Regions from separate parts of the Paenibacillus sp. FSL K6-1122 genome, predicted to be linked through region 2. Evidence: riboswitches for the same ligand, from Rfam matches in the RefSeq annotation. Region 2 holds a riboswitch; each other region holds the start of a gene.
What was found. A riboswitch is a leader RNA that binds a small molecule or an ion and turns the genes downstream of it on or off. The one in region 2 is predicted to bind thiamine pyrophosphate.

Region 1: linked by a shared signal. The riboswitch ahead of NSQ20_RS02315 (ABC transporter substrate-binding protein) and the one ahead of NSQ20_RS04700 (ABC transporter ATP-binding protein) in region 2 are both predicted to bind thiamine pyrophosphate.
Region 3: linked by a shared signal. The riboswitch ahead of thiC (phosphomethylpyrimidine synthase ThiC) and the one ahead of NSQ20_RS04700 (ABC transporter ATP-binding protein) in region 2 are both predicted to bind thiamine pyrophosphate.

What each region holds. Positions count from the first base shown of each region.
Region 1 is NZ_CP150272.1:487,629-491,918, forward strand. Features, by position in the region: gene NSQ20_RS02305 (ABC transporter permease) at 7-765, opposite strand; gene NSQ20_RS02310 (thiamine-binding protein) at 765-1,055, opposite strand; gene NSQ20_RS02315 (ABC transporter substrate-binding protein) at 1,280-2,320, opposite strand; TPP riboswitch at 2,542-2,654, opposite strand; gene NSQ20_RS02320 (NAD(P)-dependent oxidoreductase) at 2,799-3,554, opposite strand; gene NSQ20_RS02325 (VOC family protein) at 3,572-3,958, opposite strand; gene NSQ20_RS02330 (hypothetical protein) at 4,132-4,290, shown strand, end outside.
Region 2 is NZ_CP150272.1:1,046,356-1,050,645, forward strand. Features, by position in the region: gene NSQ20_RS04690 (ABC transporter substrate-binding protein) at 1-927, opposite strand, end outside; gene NSQ20_RS04695 (ABC transporter permease) at 1,095-1,925, opposite strand; gene NSQ20_RS04700 (ABC transporter ATP-binding protein) at 1,912-2,679, opposite strand; TPP riboswitch at 2,838-2,940, opposite strand; gene NSQ20_RS04705 (radical SAM/SPASM domain-containing protein) at 3,158-4,033, shown strand.
Region 3 is NZ_CP150272.1:749,337-753,626, reverse strand. Features, by position in the region: gene NSQ20_RS03480 (hypothetical protein) at 1-635, shown strand, start outside; gene thiC (phosphomethylpyrimidine synthase ThiC) at 998-2,782, opposite strand; TPP riboswitch at 3,200-3,313, opposite strand; gene NSQ20_RS03470 (IclR family transcriptional regulator) at 3,463-4,206, opposite strand.

The DNA of each region.
Region 1 (4,290 bases), 560 kb from region 2:
TCTTTATTATCGCTTCTGTGGCCGCCAGCGCACGAGCAGCTTCTCCAGCAGGGCAATGAACAGGAAGAGCAGCAAGCTGAGCGCGACAATAATCATGATCGCCACGAATAGACGATCGGTGCGATAAGCCGACTTTTGCAGCATCATATAATAACCAATACCCTTGTCTGCACCAATCCATTCGGCGATGATGGCACCCATCACGCTATAGGTAGCGGCAATTTTGACACCGGAGAACACGGATGGCAGCGCATGGGGGAGCTCCAGCTTCCAGAAGATATGGTGACGTTTCGCACCAGCCATGCGCATATAGTTCATCATCGCGGCGTCAGTACGGGTCAAGCCATCCATGGCCGCCACTGCAACGGGGAAGAAACATACCAGGATGATCGTAATCAGCTTTGGCAACAGCCCGAATCCAAACCAGATTAACAGGAGCGGTGCGAGCGCAATGGTTGGGATATTTTGACTAAGAATAAGTAAAGGATACAGGGCTGACTTGAGAAAAGGGACTAAATGCAGCACCATCGCAATCAGTAATCCAACCGCTGTTCCAGCGGCGAATCCAATCAGCGTTAACTGAATGGTTGCAGAAGCGTGCATGCCAAGTCGTTCGGCCTGGGTTGCCGCTTCGCGGGCGATGTCGGACGGTGCAGGCAGCATCCATTTCTCAATATGGAAGAGGGAGACGGCTCCCTGCCATATCGCTATAAAGAGAATAACCGCCACAATGGGCGGCCATACACTTTTGAAATAGGCAGGCATTAGCGATACTTCTCCGTCAGGGTATCCATGCTGAAGCCAGTAGGGCTATGGGCGATTTTGATCTGGGAGATGATGCTTGGGCTGCCAGCCTCCACAAGTACCTCGTGCATTTTACGTACAACTTCCAGCAGTTCCTCCAGTTCCCCCTCCATTGTGGTGTCGAGCGCGTTCACCTGATATTTCAGGCCGGATTGCTGAATAACTTCAATGGCGCGATCAACGTAAGGATAAGAGTTCTCGCCATTTGGCGTTTTGGGAATAACTTGAATGCTAAGTAGTGTGCTTGCCATGAGAGATCACGGCTCCTTTCGTGATAAATAAAATGAACTAATGACTGTTACACTTGCCACTTCGATGACAGAATAACCTTCCAATCGCTGTTATCCCCAGATTTTTTTGATTCCCTTTCTCTAAAGGGAAAATCCGGTGATAAAGGCGACCGCTTCGCTTTTTCACGTTATTTCTGTCCTCTCCGTCATCGTGTAAATATTAAGTTCGTTTTATATGAGAAATTTTATTGGGGTAAAAACTCGTTCGTATATGCCTTGCTCACATCGATCTGTTCATCGAGCAGTTTTTTGCTAAACATCCAGTCGGTGTAGTTCTGCCACACTTTCTGTTTTTGCTCACCCCAGCGCGGGGCGTCATCTGTGTACTTGGGACTAAGCCACTTCTGGCTTGCCAGTACGAGGTCTTTGTCCAGATCCGGTACGGCCTTGATCAGAATGTTCGCTGCGTCTTCGGGATGATCAATTGCGTATTGATATCCTTCTGAAGTGGCTTTCAGGAATGCTTTCACCAACTCAGGGTCGTTTTGGATCGTTTGCTCGTTTGTTACGAGGACAGGCGTGTAATAATCCAGTGCATCTGAATAATCCTTCACATATAACATGTCGATCGGTTCCCCGCGCAGTTCGGCTTCAATCCCCGTCCAGGCGTAGAAAATCCACGCAAAATCAATGTCCCGTTTTACTGCGGTGAAAAAGTCGGCGTCACCCATATTAATGTTTTTCACTTTGGATACATCGGCTCCGTCGCCTTCCATAATGGATTGCATCACGGCTTCTTCGACTGGGGAACCCCAACCGCCATAGGTTTTACCTTCAAAATCTTTCGGTGACTTGATATTCCGATCCGCCGGAGCAGCGAAACCAGATGTATTATGCTGAATAACTGCTGCGATGGAGACCAATGGAAGACCCTGTGTGCGGGCTTGAGTTACACTCTCCTGATAACTTACGCCAAAAGGCACTTCATTGGAGGCAACCATTGTATCTGCGCCACCGGCACCTGGTTGTACAATCTCCACGTTCAAGCCTTCGGCTTTATAAAAACCTTGATCTACAGCTGCATACAGGCCGGTATGATTCGTATTTGGTGTCCAGTCGAGCACCACTTTAATATCTTTCAGGGCGGCAGTGTCACCTTCGTTGCTGCTTTCCGTATTTGTGTTGCCGTTCTGCCCAGCTGGGGCAGCTTCTTTGCCACCACATGCGGCTACAGTCACCATAAGCACGCATAAGAGCAACAATCCCATCGTTTTACGCCATTTCATCTGTGGTTCTCTCCTTCGGTATGTCCGGCCGATTGGCACGGGGTACTCCTTGGCTTCATATCCAATCATCTTGCATAAATCGACAGATTTATACCAGTTGAGATCTGGATAACGTCACTTTTTTTAGCTCTCTGGCTATATAAAAGAACATTAAAAAAGCGCCCCGTATTCCGGGACGCGTGCAGGCGTTAGAGAGGTGGCGTTCAGCCATAGGGCTGTGCCATTTCGATATACTCCGATTCCTACGCTGGCATGATCCAGATCAGGTCTAAGGGTTAGTATCTTGGTGGGATACACTCTCAGCCGGCCAATTCCGACTCCCCTGGGAAACTATGAAGTTACGGGCATTACTAGGTGTAATTATAGGCCAGCCGGTGGAACGTGTCCAGTCATGAACTGGATAGGGACACGTATAAGTTATCAAACAGGCCGTTATACATATGTATAACAGCCTGTTTGGATGTGTTATTTTCAATAATTATCGTGGGGAATCATATAAGGCAATCTGACTGAGTGCAAAAGCATCGGATTTTGGGTCATAACCTACCTGTTTCTGAGTGGTTTCCAGATTTAATCGTTTAAACCGATTATTCGAGATCCCATGCAGTATGGTGAAGGGTTCCAGATCGGTAGTTGTAATTGCTTTGAACATCAAATCACACAAGTCAGCTGGACTAATATACGCGCTCATATCCCTTGCCTCCAGCACGGGTCCGTCCGGTTGAAAATCATCATATGCACCTATACGCACCGCAACACTTTGTAAACCTTCGGTATACGCAAAATAGGAAGCGAGCGATTCTCCAAAACATTTGCTAACCCCGTACAAATTCCGTGGGCGTGTCGGCATGTCCGGATAGACCTGAGCATCAATGGGATACCCCTCAATCGTCTGTGCACTGCTTGCCAGAATGACTCTTCGTACACCTTGGTCCTTGGCTGCACGGAATACATTAAATGTGCCTTTGATATTGATGTCCAACAACGATTCATAAAATCCGGCATGCGGGGAAGGATCTCCCGCCAGATGTACAACCACATCCATGCCTTCGCAAGCATGCTGACAGGCTTCGGGGTCTGTCACATCCAGTGTCATGATCTCATGGCCTGTCCCTTGATACGTATGCAGTCTGTCGATATTCAAATCCGTTAGTCGCAGGTGAAATGTCTCTGACAAGTGTTGGGACAAGTCACGTCCAATTTTTCCGGCTGCGCCGGTAATTAAAATGTTCATGAAATCAGCTCCATTTCTTAGCGCTGGAAGAACTCAATCCATTCCTTTTCAGGTCCATAGATGAAGAAATAGCGGTAACCGTTAGGTAGTGTAATAATCTCTCCATCGATAAATTCGGCTTCGGTGGATTGAATGCGTTTGTACTCAGAATCAAGATCATCCACGTGGATCGCAAAATGGTGCACCGTACCTTCGGAAGGCAGCTTGTCGCTGTATCCTTGAATTAGCTCAATCTCAGTCTCGTTACTTCCATTGAAGCCGAGAAAGGCGAGCTGAATGACGCCGTTAGTATGGGTTACCCGGTCTTTCAATTCAAGACCAACGATCTCCGTGTAGAAACGCAGCGTGGTCTCCAGATCACGAACGGCAATGCCGACGTGGTCAATGCGCTTTTGAAAACTCACAATCAAAACCTCCTTATGTAGTGAATGTTTCTACCATTTTAAGGGATATCATAGAGCTGTACTACATGGTTGTCAAATATAGTTTTAAATTGGAAAAATCACAGTTGTTCACAGAATGTTCACTTATGTGAAGGGTTTCCTCATCTCTATAATTACGAAGGTAAACAGAGAGGATGAGAGAATTGCCAACCAGCAAGAAGGAACAAATTATTTTCGGATTAATGATGTGTATAGGAATGGTCTTGGTCATGATGTTCTTCAATCTATGGCACAGTGGGTTACTCGGCAAGATGTCCCCGCTTGAAATACTGCTTCAATTCATATTATGTTTT
Region 2 (4,290 bases):
CAGAATTGCCAGGCTTTTAGTTTCGATCTCCGGGTCAAGCGGTGATGTTTCATTCTCATGAGCGAGCAGAATACTCAAGGCTTCTTCTGGATGCTCAGTCACATATTTCTGTCCTTCCTGGACCGCTTTGACGAACCGGGTAAGTTGGTCTTTTTTTGCTTCAATGCCAGCTTCACTTGCAGTCAGGACCAATTCATAATAATCAGGCACACCATAATCGACGGGGTTAATCGATTTCATGGCATGTCCTTCTTTCTCCAAAATCAATTGTTCATGGTTAATAAAACCACCCATAATCGCATCCGCTTGTCCGGAAGCCAGCGAAGGAATCAGATCGAACCCAACGTCGACCAGATTTATGTTGTCGGGATTGCCGCCATCCTTACTGATCATCGTGCGTACCATCGCTTCGTACAGAGGAATGGAGGAATAACCAACAGTCTTTTCTTCAAGATCTTTGGGTGAACTTACGTTGCCATTTGCTTCGGTCAACAGATGCACAAGCGGGTGGCGAACAACAGCAGCAATGGAACGTACAGGAATGTTCTCGCCACGCGCGAGCAAAATTTGGGGCTGGTAGCTTAGGGCCAGATCAATTTTTCCGGCAGCAACAAGTTTGAGCGAATCATTGGTATCCGCAGGCATCTGAATATCGACATCCAGACCTTGGTCTGCAAAGTATCCTTTTTCCTGAGCCACATAGATGAAGGAGTGTACTGCATTCGGGTACCAGTCGAGCATGATAGACAGTTTATCTTTGGCGTCTGATGCTGGTTCGGTTGCAGACGGATCTGTTTGCTGTGTATTGGTTGCCGAATCTGTTGTTGGCGTATTTTGGCTAGTGTCTGTGGTGCTGCATCCGCTAACGATCAGCAAAAGGCTAATGAGCATGATGGGAAGCAGGGAGTATATACCTTTGTTATTCATAAATGAAGTACCTCATTTCATCGTTTTGGTTTGTAGAAAATGGGCAACAGCATGTTAACGATAATGTGACAGTGAACTGATTAAAGATGTTGCTGAAATTGTGCATAAGATATGTTTTGTTTTGAAGATTGTAACTACTGTATTTACATCTAATTTCTGTCTAAGTATTATCCAACCTTTCTTTTGCCTCCATGACGATGACGCCGTATGCTAAATCGTTTCTCCAGCCAGGTAATCAGTACAAACAAAACGATCCCAAGCAGAGATAACAGCAAAATGGCGGCAAACATCGCATCCGTGTTCATGTTGCTGGACATACGACGGCTGAAGTACCCTAGACCTTTGCTACCACCGAGCCATTCGCCAATCGTTGCCCCAACCACGCAGTACACCACAGACATCTTTAGCCCCGAGAAAAAAGAGGGAAGTGCCAGCGGAACCTGGAGTTTGCAAAAAATATCCCACTTGTTGGCGCCCATGGTGAGCAGTAGTTCACGCTGCTCCGGATCGCCTTGGCGGAGTCCATCGTAGGTACTGACCACAATGGGGAAGAATGCGATTAAAAATACCACCGCGACTTTGCTCCACAACGTGTAACCAAACCACAAGATAAATACGGGGGACAAGGCGATCAGCGGGATGGTCTGACTAATTACAATGAAGGGATATAGGGCCTTTTCAATCGACCGGTTCATATGCATGCCTGTTGCTAGCGTAATTCCGGTCACTATGGACAAGCCAAAACCAACAACAACCTCCATAAAGGTAGCAGGTAGATGGATAGTCAACAGCAGACGGCGATGCTCAACCAGTGAGCTTACGATGGCCGTGGGTGCAGGAATGATAAATGAGGGCACCCATCCCATACGCACAATCGTTTCCCAGATCGCCAGTAATAAGAACATGAGCATAATAAACAAACCATATTGGGAAAACGACCTCGAGAGCCACTTCGAACACCACGCCCAGACGCTGACCTCAGCTCTATCGCTTTGCATGCAATTGTTCCTCCAGTTGTTGTCTCATCTGCACGAGAGCCGGTTCGTAGATCATGTCCGAATGCCTTGGGCGTGGTAAAGGAACCGTCATCTCACGCAACTGCTGACCTTGCCCCCCTGGAGTTAACAGAATGATACGGTCACTTAACAGCAGGGCTTCTTCAATGTCATGTGTAATGAACAACACGGTTTGTCCAAAGCCCTCCCACAGCTCCAGCAACCAGCGATGCATTTCTCGTTTGGTTAAGGCGTCGAGTGCACCGAAGGGTTCATCCAGCAACATGAGCTGCCCGCCTGTAAGCAAGGTACGAAGCAATACCACCCGCTGCCGCATGCCGCCGGATAACTCATCCGGGTAGGCCTGCTCATAACCTGACAGGCCGAACCTTGCCAACCCAGCTAGGATGTTTGCCCGTAACTTGTCCTTGTCCTGTCGGCCTGGTGCAAGCTCGGCAGGCAGCATGCAGTTCTCCATGACGGTACGCCAGGATAACAGCAGATCTTTCTGCGGCATATAGGCGACTCGTCCGAGCCGTTGTCCTTGCGGGACATCAGCTATATCGATGGTGCCAACGGTTGGTTCATGCAAGCCTGCGAGCAGCTTGAAGAGCGTGCTTTTACCTGATCCGCTGGAGCCGATGAGCGAGACAAATTCTCCTTGTTGAACCTGAAGCGACACATTGGAGAGCACGGGGGAATCCTTTTTTTTCGGAAAAGCGAAGCTTACGTTGTGAATGGTTACATGGTTATCCATCTGATCCTCACCCCCTTGATGTCAGACTGCTGCAATAACAACGGCATCCTATACTCTGCAAAAGGAACAAAAAAGACCCACCCATTTCCGGAGAAATGAGTGGGTCTGTAAGTTAAATCCGCAATTTATCTTCACATACATGAAAAAATTCCGCTTACTAAAAGGCCGCTCCACTTCCCTCCGCTGGTATGATCCAGATCAGGTTCAAAGGGTCCGAATAGTCATATTCGTCTCAGCCGCAAGGCTCCCCTAGTGCAAAAGTTCAAGATATGCAGTTGTGTGTTCAGCATATATCACTTGAACATGAACTGTAAAGAGGCAGCATGATGGATTTCTTGAGATGAGCGTGGAGTCAGACCCGAACAACTGAACAATTTACCTGGGCTCCCTAACCCGATATAATAGTAGTGGCGCATATTGGCCGGATCACAAATGCAGGCGGGATTGTTCTCCCTCCGAAGCAGAATGGGGACCCGAGTTGAAAACGTTCAAAAAAGTATATATTGAGATCACGAGTATCTGCAATCTGGCATGCAGCTTCTGTCCGCAGACACAGCGTGCCAAAGGATTCATTGACCCTGAAGTCTTCAACAATATACTGGATCAAGTTAAACCACACACCAATCATATTTATCTACATGTCAAAGGTGAACCCTTGTTGCATCCCAAAATAGATCTGTTGCTCGATTCCGCACATGAGAAGGGACTCAAGGTGAACATTACAACGAATGGTACACTGCTGCCCAAGACTCAGCATAAATTGCTTGGCAAACCGGCGCTGCGGCAGATGAATTTCTCCCTGCACAGCTTCGATGGGCATGAAGGTTCAACAGATCGTGACGGGTATCTGCGTCATATTTTGTCCTTTGTACACGAGGCCGTTAAGCACAATGTCATCATCTCATTCCGACTTTGGAATCTGACGCAGGATAACTTCACAAATGCTCAGATGAATCGAAATCGGGAGACCCTTGAAGTATTGGAACGTGAATTCAATCTCGACTTCCGCATTGAGGAAAAAGTAGTTCCAGGCAGTGGGGTCAAAATTGCCCCGAATGTATACCTGAATCAGGACCATGAGTTCCAGTGGCCAAGTCTGGATGCGCCTGAAGATGACGGTAAAGGCTTTTGCCATGCACTTCGCGGTCAGGCAGCTGTGCTTGTAGATGGAACGGTGGTTCCATGCTGTCTCGATGGCGAGGGTGTGATTAACCTGGGTAATGTGCACGAGAAGTCATTCTCGGAGATTATTGAGGGTGAGCGAGCGAACAATCTGGTATATGGCTTCTCCAAACGCGAAGCTGTAGAAGAGTTGTGTAGAAAGTGCGGTTATCGTCAGAGATTTGGAGCCTGATATTTTATATCAGCAAGCCAGAAGACATTCAAGATCACACATTTGGAGACAAATGTAGTGGTCTTTCTTTGTTATTGGGGATTAAGTGAGGGGTACATACGTTACAAATGAGCATACCAGAGGTTGATATCAGCATATTGTTTGAGAAACCTGATATGCAAAAAATGCCGATATGACAGGGATTGTGCGTTGTCATGATATATCTGATCTAATGATTATTCTAGTTACCTCCCTTATTTGGTAAGATTAGGTTGTAG
Region 3 (4,290 bases), 300 kb from region 2:
TAATAGAATCCTGGAGCCCTGAGTTTAAGAAAAGTCTTTCGAAAGAAGATGGATCAATTGAAGTAGTGGCTCATGAAAAAGCCTCAGCACCTGAATTCAACGGAGAGGTTGGACCACTTGGAAATATCAAGGATGATCAATTTGACTATTATATAACCATAGTTCGAACTGATAATGTTAATAATCGTGAGCGGTTTATGGTTGCATTAACAGGAAAGTGGAAATCAATGCCTTTTTGGCGCTTATCTGATGCTTATGGCGCTTCTTTTGATAAAGAAATTTGGAGAACAGTTCCAGGTTCTGGGTATTATGAAGATAAAGTCAAGTATAGCGGAAACTCTACGTTTACAACTTTAGGAAGTGGACGTAATTTCTCATATACTGGTGAGAATGGTGTTGGATTCAATGCTGATCTCAAAGGGGGCATTATTATAACAGAACAGGTTGCCTCTGCCGTCTTTACAATAGAACATAAAAAGCAAGGAAATCAAAGTGGTCTATCTCAAATACAATCCAATTACTACCACATTAAAGGTACGGGCAGTGTAGGATTGAGTTTTGGAGCTCTAGAGGTTAGCTTCTCAGGCTCTGCTGATAATGATTCCAGAGGTACACTTAAAAATTTTAATTATTAATAAAGTCTTTGTTAAATATGTTTATGTAATATAAGGTAGAATAAATTTAAATTAACAAAAGAGAACGATATAAAAATCGTTCTCTTTTACACATTTCACTCAAAAAGAGAGGTGAATAAATTAATGCGATTTTTATATATTTTTATCTTGTTCCTAGTCGGTATGGGTTCTTCCGCACTTCTACATGCTAGTAATCTTAAACTTTCTGATGGCGTGCTGTTTGTCATCGCAGGTATCCTATTTCAGATTTGGCGTAAGTTGGATTGAATCCAAGAGTTACGGTGAAGCGGGTTTGGCCTTGTCCAAACATTAATCAATATTTATAATTTAAAGCTTCAAAAAACCTTCATCACTTGGCTCCCTTAGGAGCGTGTCCGATATTCCTCGGCTTTTTCCTGCATCCCGGCAGCTACAGCCTCATTCTCGGACAACCCTTTGTCTGCGGCAAAGGCACGAATGTCCTGCGTGATGCGCATGCTACAGAACTTTGGTCCACACATGGAGCAGAAATGAGCTTCTTTGGCCCCTTCTGCCGGCAGTGTCTCATCATGGTAGGACAGCGCACGTTCCGGGTCCAGCGACAGGTTGAACTGGTCCCGCCAGCGGAACTCGAAGCGTGCCTTGGACAATGCGTCATCGCGGCGCTGGGCACGTGGATGGCCTTTCGCCAGATCGGCGGCATGAGCTGCGATCTTGTAGGCGATGACCCCTTCCCGCACATCATCCTTGTTGGGCAGGCCCAAATGTTCTTTTGGCGTAACATAACAGAGCATGGACGTGCCGAACCAACCAATCATGGCCGCACCAATGGCGGATGTGATGTGATCGTAACCCGGGGCAATGTCGGTCGTCAGCGGCCCCAGCGTATAGAACGGTGCCTCTTTACAGATCTCCATCTGCAAGTCCACATTCTCTTTGATCTTATGCATCGGCACATGCCCCGGACCTTCGATCATCACCTGCACATCATGCTTCCATGCGATCTGCGTCAGTTCCCCGAGCGTAGCCAGTTCCGCCATCTGAGCTTCGTCATTCGCATCGTAGATACTACCTGGACGAAGTCCATCTCCCAGCGAAAACGCCACATCATACCTTTTCATAATCTCGCAGATTTCTTCAAAATGAATGTACAAAAAGTTCTCCTGATGATGCGCAAGGCACCATGCTGCCATAATGGACCCACCGCGAGATACAATGCCTGTCATCCGCTTGGCCGTCATAGGGATATAACGCAGCAATACACCTGCATGAATCGTAAAGTAGTCCACGCCCTGCTCTGCCTGCTCTATGAGTGTGTCACGGTACAACTCCCAAGTCAGCGCTTCCGCTTCGCCATTCACCTTTTCCAGCGCCTGATACAGCGGCACCGTACCAATCGGCACAGGTGAATTGCGGATAATCCATTCCCGGGTGGTATGAATGTTTTTGCCTGTGGATAGATCCATCACGGTATCCGATCCCCAGCGTACCGCCCAAGTCATCTTCTCCACCTCTTCCTCGATGGAGGAAGATACAGAAGAGTTGCCTATATTGGCATTGATCTTCACATGAAAATGACGACCAATCAACATCGGCTCACTCTCCGGGTGATTGATGTTGGACGGCAGGATGGCCCGTCCACTCGCCAGCTCCTGTCTTACAAATTCCGGTTCCACGCCTTCACGAATAGCGGCGAACTCCATCTCTGCCGTAATGACTCCCTGCCTCGCATAATGCATCTGAGTCACACAGCGTCCTGTCTGTGCTCGCAGCGGTTTGCCTCGTAATCCAGGGTACTCTTCGGCTCCAGCTCTCTTTCCTCCGGGCTTCAGTCCGTTATCCTCCGGTTTAACCGTACGGCCTTGATAAGCTTCAACATCGCCACGCTCTGTGATCCAGCGAGTGCGCAGGGCTGGCAAACCTGCGCGGATATCCGCATGAAATGCGGGATCGATCATCGGGCCGCTCGTATCGTAGACACGCAACGGTTCGTTATGCTCCACCCCTTGGGGAGTATTCGTGTCATGAAGGGCTATCTCACGCTCCGGTACAGCAATGTCCGGCCGTGAGCCCTGAATGTAGACTTTGCGGCTGCCCGGAAAGGGCTGGACCCGTCCGGCCGCCCCTGTTTCTTTTTCCACCTGCTGACCGTTATGTTCCTGTTCCATCGCTTGTTGTCCCGTTTGATTTCCTGTACTCATGTTCACTTGTCTCCTCCTCAGTGTTCGTCGCTTGTTTGGTTGGTTTCATCATTAGCTCGCTTACGTACCTGTCCCAAATCATGCGCAATGCAGAGAAGAAAGAGCGATCCTACACCAGACCAGGGGAGACACTTTTCATGTACAGTTAACAACAGACGGAGGCTGCCACAGATCATCGATCTATAAGACTTCCCTCCTCATCCAAGCCCACTTCCGCAGGTTATCGAAAAAGAAGCCCATAAAATCCGCGCTATATCGCCCGTTCCCTGTATATAAAAAAGCCGGTCCCCGAAGGAACCGACTTTTATGTCCATCACCAATAATGCACCTTTATGCAGCTCCTTAACGGAGCCCTACAAGGGTCACATCATGTGGTGGTTGTGGTCATATCGCCGATTACTTCCCTACGCTGGTATGATCCAGATCAGGTGCAAAGGGTCCGGAATCTCATGCGATTCCGTCTCAGTCCGGACAATTCGGACTCCCCCAGTAACGTTAATTAGTTGCAGCTTACATAAGCCGCCGTTCATATTCAATGAAGCTGGCCCCGCTGGGCCGTCCATTACAGAGTAGCGCAACCGGAACATAAAAACAACCTTTATATTCCAAATGATCAAACTCTATTGGAGAAAAAACTTACATCAACATCAGGATAACATGAGCCCCATTTGCGTAGCAGCATCCTTCAACACAGGTGCGTATTCATGCAATGTCTCCTGCGAAAGTCGGCTGACAGGTCCTGAGACCGAGAGGGCAGCTGCAATATTGCCTCTGCGATCCATAATCGGTACAGATACCGCGGCAGCTCCCGGCTCACGTTCCTCGTAACTTGTGGCATATCCGTTATCCCGGATATCTCCCATCTGCGCTAAATACACCGCGGGATCAATAAACACCGGCCATTCCGGCCCGTTCATCAGTTCTTCACGATCCTCGTCCGTGGCAAACGCCATCAGGACTTTGCTGGAAGCCCCCACAGACAGCGGGAGTCTAACACCAACGGGAGCAACTCGGCGGATCGCCTGATCACTTTGCACAGCCTGAATCCGTATCCGTTCACTGCCATCACGCAGGTACAGACTCACGGTCTCCCCCAATCGATCTCTCAGTCGCTCCATCGCAGGCAACAGCAGAATAGCGGGATCATCACTGCGGGACATATGAGCTGACAGCTCCCAGATTCGGATGCCAAGTCGGTACTTCTCTGTTGCTGCATCGCGGATCACGAACCCTCGATCCTCCAGCGTAGCCATCAAACGGTGGACTGTACTTTTGTGCAGGCCGATCTGGCTGGCAATTTCGGTGAGTCCCAGATCACTGCGTGTGGTAAAACATAATAATATATCCAGCGCCCGTTCCACAGCCCGGACGGTTAACTTGCGATCTTCCATGGCATAATGCCCTCCTCATGTTTCATCACATGAAACTTGGTTACATAAATTATATGAGAAACGGTCTCATCTGTAAACCAAAAA